Regions from separate parts of the Undibacterium sp. FT79W genome, predicted to be linked through region 2. Evidence: predicted binding sites of a transcription regulator. Region 2 holds the regulator's gene; the other holds the start of a gene.

Region 1 (5,996 bases), on a different contig from region 2:
CAGTCGAAGCTCTTATTAAGATTCACGCTCAGACAATTCAGGGTGGCGATCATGCTTTCTCGGGTGGTGAAGTCTTCACCTCGCAAGAGCTTGGGCATATCAGTCAGAAAATTTGTATCGAGCAATACCCTGACTGGATAGGTAATTTTCGCCTGACTCGCATGCATTTGGTGTTCAATTTCGTCGGAGAACGCGAGAAAGCCACTGCCGCAAAAAATGTTGTGGACAGCGACACTCTTATCGTCCGACTTGATCAGCGATTGGAGCGGGGTTCCAGCTATGTCAGATGCGTATAGCATCCTGATACCAGAGAAAGCTTCCCGATCTTGCCCTATTATTTCGTTAAGGGGCATTTCCGGACGACTGCTGACTATTGCCATTTTTGCACGTTGCATCAATTCTATTGCTTTAAGGCGATTTCCATCCATACCTGACTCCTTGAACATGACGAGAATCTTAATTATAACTGTATATATATACAGTTATAATTAATTTTCAAGGGGTAAGTCAAGTAGCATCAAGGAAACGATCAATGGCTTAGCTTCGAGTAACGCAACAGTAGCTGTTCTTGGATCGCAATTTGGAGAGATCGTGCGTGCCGAGGCGAGATACGCGAAACACTCGATCGGCTAACAATAGCGCAACATAAAATGGCGGATTAGATGAAGTTTTAATTTTTCGAACATAGGTCACCTTCACGCAACACTGCCCCAAACTACCAAGACTGCGTTATGAATAGCATGACTTTTTTTATTTGATTCTATCGACTATAGATCCTCAAATGGTCGTCCTTCGGAATGACCGTGGAGAAAAATTTAAACCGACAAGCAAGTGCCTCAGCTTTGCCGGGATTTGTTGTATATCCGCCTTGTCGATACTCATGCCCCCAGATCAGCCGGCGATGTTCGTCCTTTTAATTTCGCTATTGCCCCGAGTACTATTGGCTCACATGGTAGGCAATCAGAAGCTAGGTTGCTTGAAAGGCGGTGCGAGAATGAGTCGGCTATACCTGGGCAGCTTCCAGTTAATCGTTTAAAGACACCATTTTCGTGACGGATTCTAGACAGGATTTCGCGTAACCAAGGAATAAGTTGATTTTCGTGAGTTAGGCGAAAAATTAATCCTTGGAAAGATTCTTCCGCATCTTTTAGCTCACCATCATCGGCCGTGATTTTTTTTGGGCGGCGCATTATCTCCATAATATATGTTGGGCCGTCAGATTGCGTGAGTCGAGCGACTAGAACGCCTCGTAGCGATGGAATTGTTGGATCCAAGTAAGGGAATCGACGCGCAGTAGCTGTAGCGTCAGCATCTTCGTCGAATGGTTCTAGTGCAATCATTCCTGGTGTTGGGTCTGAACTAAATCCATCTTTGAAAGTGAACCATGACAATGCTTGAATCAAATCAGGCCGGGTAGTTTGCAACCGCAACATGGCCTCCCACATATCTCGCACCATCCCATGTGATTCAAAGACTGGCCTAGCATGAATTGATGCGTATCCCACTCCTTTTCCGCTACTATGTGTTTCACCACCAGATACTGTGGATGGCATGGGAGTATCACTTTTCGGCCCCGCAACTGTGGTTGCTTGTTCAGCTCTTACATCAATTACTGCACGGGACTCCCCAAGGATTTCGAAGTCTGGGTCTTGGATCTCCATTGCGCCTGCCTCATGGTCTGGTTCCAAGTCTCCGGTGAGATCAACAATGTCTGGATATTTTACGAGCACACGATCAGGCACTCCAGCCCAAGCTTCAGGGCTTCCTTCGGGTGCTGGTTTCTCCGCATCACGGCTATTCTCGCGCGAACGCAAAATGAGCAAGCCTTGCGGGTCGCTCATTCCAACAACTTGCAGTGCTAAGAATGATTTCCCATTATCAAAAGGGATGCCAGCTACGCTTAGCTCCGCTGGTCCTTCAAACCAAGGAGCCACCTTAATAAATGCAGGATACTTCTGTTGGGGATCATGCATTGCCTCAATTTGGGCGTATATACCCTTTGCTTCTCTCTGCGTGTACGGGTCGTATTTTGTATGTGCGAGAAAAACCACGTCCCCCTTTACTAATCGTTTGCGCAGGCGCACTTGCCATTTTCCAGGCTCATCCGGCGTATCGAGTGGGGCATAGAGTCTTTCCATAACACTGTCGGCCTGCCCCTGCCATCTATATGTCGCCAAAATGCGTTTGACTTCGCCAGACCGTCCGTAGCATCGAGAGAAAAACTCAACGCATGGGATTAGCAGCTTCCCGCCATTTGCCAAGTCAAACTCGATAAGCCAATTTTGGTCGTTTTCATATTGAAGTTTAAAGGTCTCAGGCTCAAAAGGCGGTGCCTGACGCATTCTTCTGGCATGCTCTAAAGATGTGAAACGCCATGCGCCTGCCGTGAAGTCGACCTGGAACCGGTCTTTCGTCCATTGAGTTTCGGCTTGGCAGACGTCTCCCTTCCAGACTGAACCGATACGTACTTGACCAAGGGCGGTGAGCGGAATTCGACGTGGGATCACCTCGTCAGAGACAATGCCCGCAACCAATCTTCTGAATATCACAAGCACGTGTGGTTGCGACGAGTCCATCCTATTCTTATAGAAACCGGAATACCACCATGCAATTAAAGTATCGTTCCCGGCCAACAAGGATTCCTTTAGCCGTATTGCTTTATTAACACGTTTGAATTTCTGTTTGAATTGAATCGCCATAGGTATGCGTCATGTTGGGCTTCCTGCGAACGTACATGCAGGTTGACTTGGATGACTATAGTTTTCCATAAGGCAATTATCGCAGCTATTTCAGAAATGTCGCATTTATTTCGGAAAGTCACACCACCGCCGCCAACCAGTGCCACGGCAGAGGCTGTATGGTGAGGTGCACGAAAAGGGCGCGATTTCCATTTATCGATAGAAAAACCCGAAGTCAGGGATTGTACTGCGGCTGATTCCAGCGCTTCCTGATCCGTCATTGACGGCAGTATTCCGGGGAAGCGGGCAGCCAGCATAGATTTCCCCGTTCCTGGCGGCCCTACCATGAGCACAGAATGATTTCCTGCTGCGGCAACTTCAAGCGCACGTTTTGCCTGTAACTGACCTTTGACTTCGGAAAAATCAGGATAGGTGCGACGTTGAATTTCAGCCTGCGGGCGATGCCGTTGCAGCTTGTTTTCTTCGTCAATGGCGGCGAAGTGAGCGCAAACCTGAAGCAATGAATCTGCCGGATAAATAGCCGCTTCCGTCACCAAAGCCGCCTCATCGGCATTCGCTCTGGGTAAAATAAATGCGGGTTTTGTATGTCCGTCAGCCGTACTTTTGCAGATCGCGAAGGTCATCGCCAGTGCGCCACGGATGGGCCGTAATTCACCGGACAGTGATAATTCACCGGCGAATTCGTATTGTGCGAGTGCATCTGCGGGTATCTGTCCGGATGCGGCCAGGATACCAAGGGCGATAGGCAAATCGAAACGACCGGATTCTTTTGGCAAATCTGCCGGCGCCAGATTGACAGTGATTCTTTTTGCCGGAAATTCAAAACGGGCATTTTGTAGTGCTGCCCTGACGCGGTCTTTGGACTCTTTTACTTCTGTTTCTGGGAGACCAACGATAGTAAAAGCAGGCAAACCGTTGGCCAGATGGACTTCCACCGTCACTTGCGGAGCGTCCATCCCATTGAGTGCGCGACTTTTAAGAACCGCCAGCGACATATCCGGAACGCCCTGTTATTCCGTTATCTGCGCTTCTAAAGCCGCGACACGCGCTTCCAGTGCTTCGAGCTTACTGCGCGTCTTGGCCAGTACTTGTGCCTGTATATCAAATTCTTCCCGGGTTACCAGATCCAGTTTAGAGAAACCCTGAGTCATGATGGCTTTGACGTTTTTTTCTATGTCTTTGGCAGGAGAGTTTTCCAGCGCCTGACTGATTTTTGCCTGTACATCACTGAAGAAATTTTGCTTATCCATCATATACCTGCCTGTATTTGTAAGTGAGTTTGCGATTGCACATTACTAGTGCGAAAAAAGTGCAGCCATAAAACACATTGCGCATCCCGCGTCAAAACGGTGCGAGATGGAGCGCCAGTATTTTATTTACCACTTCGCTATTAAACAGAAATCATAGCGTAAAGCCGCGGATGTGCCCACCAGCGTATTCATTTGATTGTATTCCTATACCTGATTGTTATACCTCTATGACTGCACTACAGGCGGGCTGTATGTGAAAAAGTACAGTTGGCACGACTTCTGCTAATAGTGAAGCGTTCGTAACTTTTCGAAGTTCATTTCCTGCATGGCCACGAACGATCTTCTGGCTTTGCGTACCGGTGGTTGATGAAGTGAGTTCAGTCCAGTTTCTTATACAAATCGATGTTTACTATATATAAACAAGGGGAAGCATAATGAAAAAATCAGTACTCGCCGCTGCAGTGACCGCAACATTGTTAAGCAGTTTCGCTTACGCAGATGAGCCAAAACCAGACAATGAATTGAGTTTTAACGTTGGTGTTGCCAGTGAATATCGTTATCGTGGTATCGCGCAGACACGTCTGGATCCAGCGTTACAAGGCGGCGCTGACTACACTCACAATCCTAGCGGCTTTTACGCTGGTACATGGTTATCGACCATTAAATGGGTAAAAGATGCCGGTGGCAGCGGTGATGTTGAGTGGGACATTTACGCCGGTAAGAAAGGCGAAATCACTAAAGATGTCAGCTACGACGCCGGTGTCCTGACCTACGTTTATCTTTCTAACGGTCTGGATAAGGTTCCGGGCTTTGTTGATGCGAACACGACTGAAATCTATGGACAGATCGGCACTGGCCCTGTGTACGCGAAGTATTCTCACTCCGTTACAAATCTGTTCGGCTTTGTGAATAGCAAAAACAGCGGCTACCTTGATCTGGGGGCAAACATTGAGTTACCGGATGCCTATACCCTGAACTTGCATGTCGGTCGCCAGATGATTAAAAATAATTCGGCGTCTTCGTATAACGACTGGAAAGTGGGCGTCACGAAAGAATTCTTTGGTGTGAATTTCAGTCTGGCCGCAGTCGGTACTAATGCTGACAAAAAACTGTATGTCACCCCAGCAGGCAAATTTACCGGTAAGACTACCCTGTTGTTGACCGCTGTAAAAACTTTCTGAAATGAGAGAACAACATGAAACTGATTACTGCCATTATTAAACCGTTTAAGCTCGACGAAGTCCGCGAAGCTTTATCAGAAATGGGTGTGCAAGGAATTACTGTGACTGAGGTGAAAGGTTTCGGCCGTCAGAAAGGGCATACCGAGTTGTATCGCGGTGCCGAGTATGTCGTCGATTTTCTGCCAAAAACAAAGATTGAAGCAGCCGTGGACGATGCGATTGTGGATCGTGCAATTGAAGCGATTGAAAGCGCTGCACGCACTGGAAAAATCGGTGACGGCAAGATTTTCGTCTATGACTTGCAACAGGTTGTGCGTATTCGTACCGGTGAAACCGGCAACGACGCACTCTGATCCGCACACTAGGGAGTTCATATGAAAAAAGTACTGAAGAGCATGCTGGTTGCGGGAGCATTTCTCGCTTCCATAGGAATGACAGCGGGTGCGTGGGCTGACGATGCACCAGCCAAAGCGGATGCCATTGCCGCATCTGCGGTCGCCACCAGTGCCTCGGCAGCAGCAGTGACGGAGGCTGCGGCTGCTTCGGTGGCGGCACCAACGGCAGCACCAGCCGCGGCGGTCGCTTCTGCGGCAGATGCCGCACCGGTGGCTGCTGCACCTGTGCCAAATAAAGGCGACACCGCATGGATGCTGGTTGCTACCTTGCTGGTGATTCTGATGACCTTGCCAGGTCTGGCATTGTTCTACGGTGGTCTGGTTCGTTCTAAAAACATGTTATCGATTTTGGTGCAGGTTTTCATGATCTTTGCCGTGATCATCGTTTTATGGTGCATCTATGGTTATTCGCTGACCTTTACCGAAGGCGGTAAGTTTATCGGCTCGTTCGACCGTCTGTTCCTGAAAGGT
Region 2 (5,996 bases):
CGTGCCTTCGGATTCCGGTGAGATCAATATCGACGATACGAACGTTTCTGATTTACCGATACATCAGCGCGCCGTACTCGGTCTGTCGTATCTGCCGCAGGAAGCGTCGGTGTTTCGCAAGTTGACGGTGGAAGAAAATATCCGCGCCGTGCTCGAACTGCAAAGAGACAAAGAAGGAAAATTTTTGTCTGAGAAAAAAATCCGGCAACGTCTGGATAGTTTGCTGACCGATCTGCAGATAGAAAAAATCCGTGACAGTCAGGCGCTTGCGTTATCGGGCGGTGAACGGCGCCGGGTTGAGATTGCGCGTGCACTCGCGACGAACCCGCGCTTTGTTCTGCTCGATGAACCTTTTGCCGGTGTTGATCCTATCGCCGTCATTGAGATTCAACGGATTGTCCGCTTCCTCAAAGAACGCGGCATCGGCGTGTTAATCACAGATCATAATGTGCGCGAGACACTCGGCATTTGCGACCACGCCTACATCATCAATCAAGGCTCGGTATTAGCCAGCGGCAAACCCGACGATATCATTCAGAATGAGTCCGTGCGACGCGTCTATCTCGGAGAACATTTCCGGATGTAACGGGACGCATTATGAAACAAAGCCTGCAACTACGTACTTCTCAGCATCTTGCACTGACGCCTCAACTGCAGCAATCAATACGGCTGTTGCAACTGTCAACGCTGGAACTGCATCAGGAGCTGGAAACACTGCTGATAGAAAATCCTATGCTGGAGCGTGTCGACGATCCTATGGACAATGCGGTTCGCTTACTGGCGGACGGTGCGATCAATAACACAAGTACGACACCGGATGCAGGCATGGAAAGCGCCGCTCAGGCTGACAACAATACGCCGCAAGAAGCGACAGCCGACGCCGATGTACCAGTCAACGACAGCGTCAGCGCTAACGAGGAAGAATGGAGTTTTAACGACGCGCCTTCCGGTGCATCTAACAGTGACGAGGATGAAGGACGTCCGCAACTGGAAGCGGCGCACATCAGCTTACGCGAATACTTGCTCGAACAGATGCGTCTGACGCTCAGGGAACCGCGTGATCGCGCGTTGCTGGAACTGATCATCGACACCCTGGATGACAACGGCTATCTGACAGAAAGTCTGGAAGAAATTCATGCCGGTCTGCCGATAGAGTTGTTGATTGAAGAAGATGAATTATCGTTTGCGCTGAAGATGCTGCAGAGTTTCGATCCGCCCGGTGTCGGTGCCAGAAATTTATCAGAATGTCTGGCGCTACAGGTCAGGCGTCTGCCAAAAATTCCTTTTGTCACCCGTCGTCTTGCACTGGCCGTGGTAGAGACTCAGCTGACTTTATTTGCACAGCGAGACTTCACTAAATTAAAAAAAATATTCGGCTGCGACGACGAAGATTTACGCGAAGCACAAGCAGTCATACGACAGTGTGAACCACGTCCCGGCATCACATTTGCCACCAGCAGTTCCGACTATGCAGTGCCTGATGTGATCGTCAAAAAAAGTGGTAATGGCTGGCAAGTTTTACTGAATCAGGATGTGATGCCGAAACTGCGCGTCAGTAGTATGTACGCCAATATCATGCGGCAAAACCGTGGCGAAGCAGGACTGGGAACGCAGTTACAGGAAGCACGCTGGCTGATCAAAAATATGCGTCAGCGTTTCGATACTATTTTGCGTGTATCGCAAGCGATAGTTGAAAGACAACGTAACTTTTTTACGCATGGTGCAGTCGCGATGCGCCCCCTTGTTTTGCGCGAAATAGCTGATACACTAGGTCTACACGAGAGCACTATTTCTCGTGTGACGACCCAGAAATACATGCTGACCCCGCATGGTATGTTTGAGTTGAAATATTTTTTCGGCAGCCATGTCGCGACGGAAACAGGGGGTGAAGCATCTTCCACAGCGATACGTGCACTCATCAAGCAGTTGATAGGAGCAGAAGACCAGAAAAGCCCACTCTCTGATAGCAAAATTGCAGACATGCTGGGCGAACAGGGCATGGTAATAGCCCGACGGACCGTTGCCAAATACCGTGAAGCCCTGAAAATTCCGCCAGTGAGTTTGCGTAAATCTTTGTAAGACGTCCTTGTAATCACGGTTTGAATTGCTATATATGATTTAGCTCAACGCAGTAAAAACGAAATGAGCTTATCGTTAATAGCAAGTAATATCACTATAGGAGCACAGTATGAATCTCACCATCAGTGGACATCACGTCGAAGTCACTCCTGCCATTCGTGAATATGTACATACCAAGCTGGAACGCATCCGGCGCCACTTTGATCAGGTCATTGACATTACCGTCACGCTGACCGTCGACAAACTGAGCGAAAAAGAGAAACGGCACAAAGCCGACATTGACCTGCATATCAGCGGTAAAGATATTCATGTTGAAAGTCTGGCGCATGATTTGTACGCAGCCATTGACACACTGATTGATAAACTGGATCGTCAGGTGATAAAACATAAAGATAAAGTCCAGGGTCACGATCGCGATGCGATCAAACATATCCCCGATCCTGCATCGGCATAATCGCCAACCCCGCGCTTAACGGGACTCCAAAACAAGGACGCCAACAGCGTCCTTTTTTGTTATCTGTTTTTTGTTATTTTTGTCGTACTGACGATGTGCAAACAGGAATAAAATGAATGCCCTGTCACGACTATGTTAATGGTATCTACATGAGCGAATACGTAATCACTTCCGTTAAAAATCAGATCGGCTACATCACTCTCGACCGCCCCAAAGCATTGAACTCCTTATCACTGGAGATGGTGCGCGCACTCACCGCCACTTTATTGGCATGGCGAGACGATACAACGATCCGTGCAGTATTCATTCACAGCAGTAGTGAAAAAGCATTTTGTGCCGGTGGCGACATCCGTTTTTTTTATGATGTCGGCACAGCCACACCGAGCGGTGACAGCGCCCTGCTTGAAGATTTTTTTACCGAAGAATATGCGTTAAATCATTTGATACATTTTTACCCCAAACCCTACATCGCGCTGATGAATGGTGTGGTGATGGGTGGCGGTATGGGCATTGCGCAAGCAGGTGAAAATTGCCGTCTGCGCATCGTTACCGAGCGTACAAAAATGGCGATGCCGGAAGTGAACATCGGCTTATTTCCTGATGTCGGCGGCAGTTATTTCCTGTCGCGAACACCGGGTGAAATCGGTACTTATCTCGGTCTGACTGGCGACATCATCGCCGCCACAGATGCCTTGTATGCAGGCCTCGCCGACGTCTATATTCCGACGTCCGAGTTACCGGCATTACTGTCCATGCTGGAGACCAGCAACGCGCAGGATATCCGCCTGGCGATACGTGAATTTGCTGCGCCATTTGCGTCGCAGGCCGATCCGGCCAGCAGCAAACTCGCTACGCAGAGCGCCTTGATCGATCAGTTTTTCAGCGGCAACAACGTGCTAACCATCGCAGAAAAATTAAGCAACAACAGCGATGCATTTGCCCAGCAGACACTGGTCACGATGGAGAAGCGCTCGCCTTTACTGATGTGCGTCACTCTCGAACAACTGCGGCGCGGTGCACGTCAGAATGTGGCTGACTGTCTGCGCATGGAACGCACCATGGTGCGTCATTGTTTCAAGCACGGAGAAGTGCTGGAAGGTGTGCGAGCCTTAGTGGTCGATAAAGACAATATGCCGCAATGGTCGCCCGCGCATCTGCGCGATGTGAGTCAGGAACAGATCACACAGTTCTTTACCGAAGTGTGGCCGGCACACGCACATCCGCTGCGCCATTTGCAGGGTTAATAGCGGACAGGTTTCTAAGCAACTTCACTGACAGATTTACTGACAGATTCGCCAGCACATTTTTTCCGGCATCAGCACAGCAGCGCGCATCACGCAATAAAGTGATGGGCGCTTTTTCATGGAACGCTGCTTAAAAAATGTGGCTGTATTTCTATCGCATCCGTGTTTCAGTATCAGATCACGACAAATCCTGCAACGAAGTATCAGGAAATTCCATTCTGAGCATCAAATATACTCCCCCCAGTATATGTAAACCACCCTTATTTTCTGCTGACAATAGGCCGATTTTATAAAAAAAGAGGGGGAGTATGTGAACTCCCCCTCTTTCAATTTCATTTTTGACTTACTTCATTTAATGATGTGAGCCGCCACCCAGATACGCCGCTTTCACTGCCGGATCATTTTGCAATTTATCGGCTGGACCATGCACCGAGATGCGGCCATTTTCCAAGACGTAGCCGTAATCAGCGACGGCAAGTGCGGCGGCAGCAAACTGTTCAACCAGCAACATGGTGCGGCCTTCCTGCTTGAGTCGCTGGATGATGCGAAACACTTCATCCACCAGTATCGGCGCCAGCCCCATCGAGGGTTCGTCCAGCAAAATCACTTCCGGATTCAGCATGACGGCGCGCGCCATCGCCAGCATTTGCTGCTCACCACCAGATAAAGTACCGGCCAGTTGGTGACGGCGTTCACGCAGGCGCGGGAATAATTCCATCGCTTTTTGCAGATCGCTCTCGATATCGCCACGCGGGCGCGAACGGGTAAAACGCGGAAACGCGCCTAGCAGTAAATTATCTGTTACCGACATCGTGGCAAACACACGCCGACCTTCCGGTGAATGTGCAAGGCCAGCGCGCGCGATCTTATGCGAATCCAAGCCGGTCACATCTTTACCATGCAAAGTAACGGTGCCTTGTTTCGGTTTCAGCATGCCGGAAATCGCGCGCATGGTCGTGGTTTTACCGGCGCCATTCGAGCCTATCAGCGTCACCACTTTGCCCTTAGGCACGTCCAGCGAAATACCATGCAAGACTTCCACCTTGCCGTAAGCCGCGTGTAAATTTGAAATACTTAACATACTGATCTCCTCAGGCGGTGGCGGTCGATGGGGCAGCAGACCCCAGGTCATCACTGACGCTGCCACCGAGATACGCTTCAATTACTTTCGGGTCTGCCTGCACTTCGGCTGGCTTGCCTTCAGAAATTTTCTGACCAAAATCGAGCACGGTCACGGTATCGCAAATCGACATCACCACGTCCATGTGATGTTCAATCAGAATGATGGTGATATCGTGCTCGCGGATTTTACGAATGATCGCGATGAGGTCTTTGATGTCCGGTGCGGTGAGACCAGCCGCAGGCTCATCCAGTAACAGCAACTGTGGATTCAGACCCAGTGCGCGACCAATTTCCAGCAAGCGTTGTTTGCCGTAAGGCAGATTCCGCGCTTCTTCATTCGCCAGATCAGCCAGACCAACAAAGTTGAGAATACTCGCCGCCCGTGCACGCGCTTCGCGCTCTTCACGCAGATAACGCGGGCTGTGTATCATCACGTCAAACACATTGCTGCGGAAAGTATTGTGCAAACCGACCAGCACGTTTTCTGTTGCGGTCATTTCACCGAACAGTTGCACATTCTGGAAAGTCCGCGCAACGCCGCCCAGCGCGATTTCTGAAGGCGTGGTGCCGGAGATCACTTTGCCACCGAACTCGACCACGCCATCGGTAGGTTTATAGATACCGGTCAGCACGTTCATCATGGTGCTCTTACCGGAACCATTCGGTCCTATCAGGCCATGTACCGTGCCTTTGGCGATTTGCAAATCCACCTGATTCAGCGCTTTCAAGCCGCCGAATTGCATCAGCAACTGGCGTGCGCTTAACAACACGCCGACACGTTCGCCGTTAGCTTTGACAATCGCCAGATCTTCACCACCACTCAGCTCACCGGCTTTTGCCAATAAGTGGCGCGGGCCTTTACCTAACAAGGAATTGACGAAACCAACGATACCATCCTGCAGGTAATACACGACGAACAGCGTCATCAGACCGAACACCGTCAGGCGCCAGTCGGTGATATTTTCCAGCTTGTACGAAAAAATCGCCATACCGACAACCGCAGCCACCGGCACCAGCAATTCCTTCGCTGTTTTACGGCCCTTCGCAATCGTGAAGGCAGCGCCAGCAAGTCCAATCACCGCAGCAACGGTCGCGAT

What was found. Region 2 encodes sigma-54, which starts transcription at its own class of promoters, with help from an activator protein. Its sites were predicted from a motif close to TGGCANGNAANCTGCTTT; they were not measured.
Region 1: a site for sigma-54 is predicted at 4,218-4,235, ahead of H8K38_RS06200 (TorF family putative porin). Genes of this name have one in related genera too.

What each region holds. Positions count from the first base shown of each region.
Region 1 is NZ_JACOGB010000003.1:166,320-172,315, reverse strand. Features, by position in the region: gene H8K38_RS06220 (hypothetical protein) at 1-428, opposite strand, end outside; gene H8K38_RS06215 (hypothetical protein) at 879-2,699, opposite strand; partial or broken gene H8K38_RS06210 (YifB family Mg chelatase-like AAA ATPase) at 2,822-3,694, opposite strand; gene H8K38_RS06205 (accessory factor UbiK family protein) at 3,710-3,949, opposite strand; gene H8K38_RS06200 (TorF family putative porin) at 4,384-5,130, shown strand; gene H8K38_RS06195 (P-II family nitrogen regulator) at 5,145-5,483, shown strand; gene H8K38_RS06190 (ammonium transporter) at 5,505-5,996, shown strand, end outside.
Region 2 is NZ_JACOGB010000005.1:49,021-55,016, reverse strand. Features, by position in the region: gene lptB (LPS export ABC transporter ATP-binding protein) at 1-586, shown strand, start outside; gene H8K38_RS09935 (RNA polymerase factor sigma-54) at 598-2,079, shown strand; gene hpf (ribosome hibernation-promoting factor, HPF/YfiA family) at 2,189-2,533, shown strand; gene H8K38_RS09925 (enoyl-CoA hydratase/isomerase family protein) at 2,683-3,777, shown strand; gene H8K38_RS09920 (ABC transporter ATP-binding protein) at 4,130-4,858, opposite strand; gene H8K38_RS09915 (ATP-binding cassette domain-containing protein) at 4,869-5,996, opposite strand, start outside.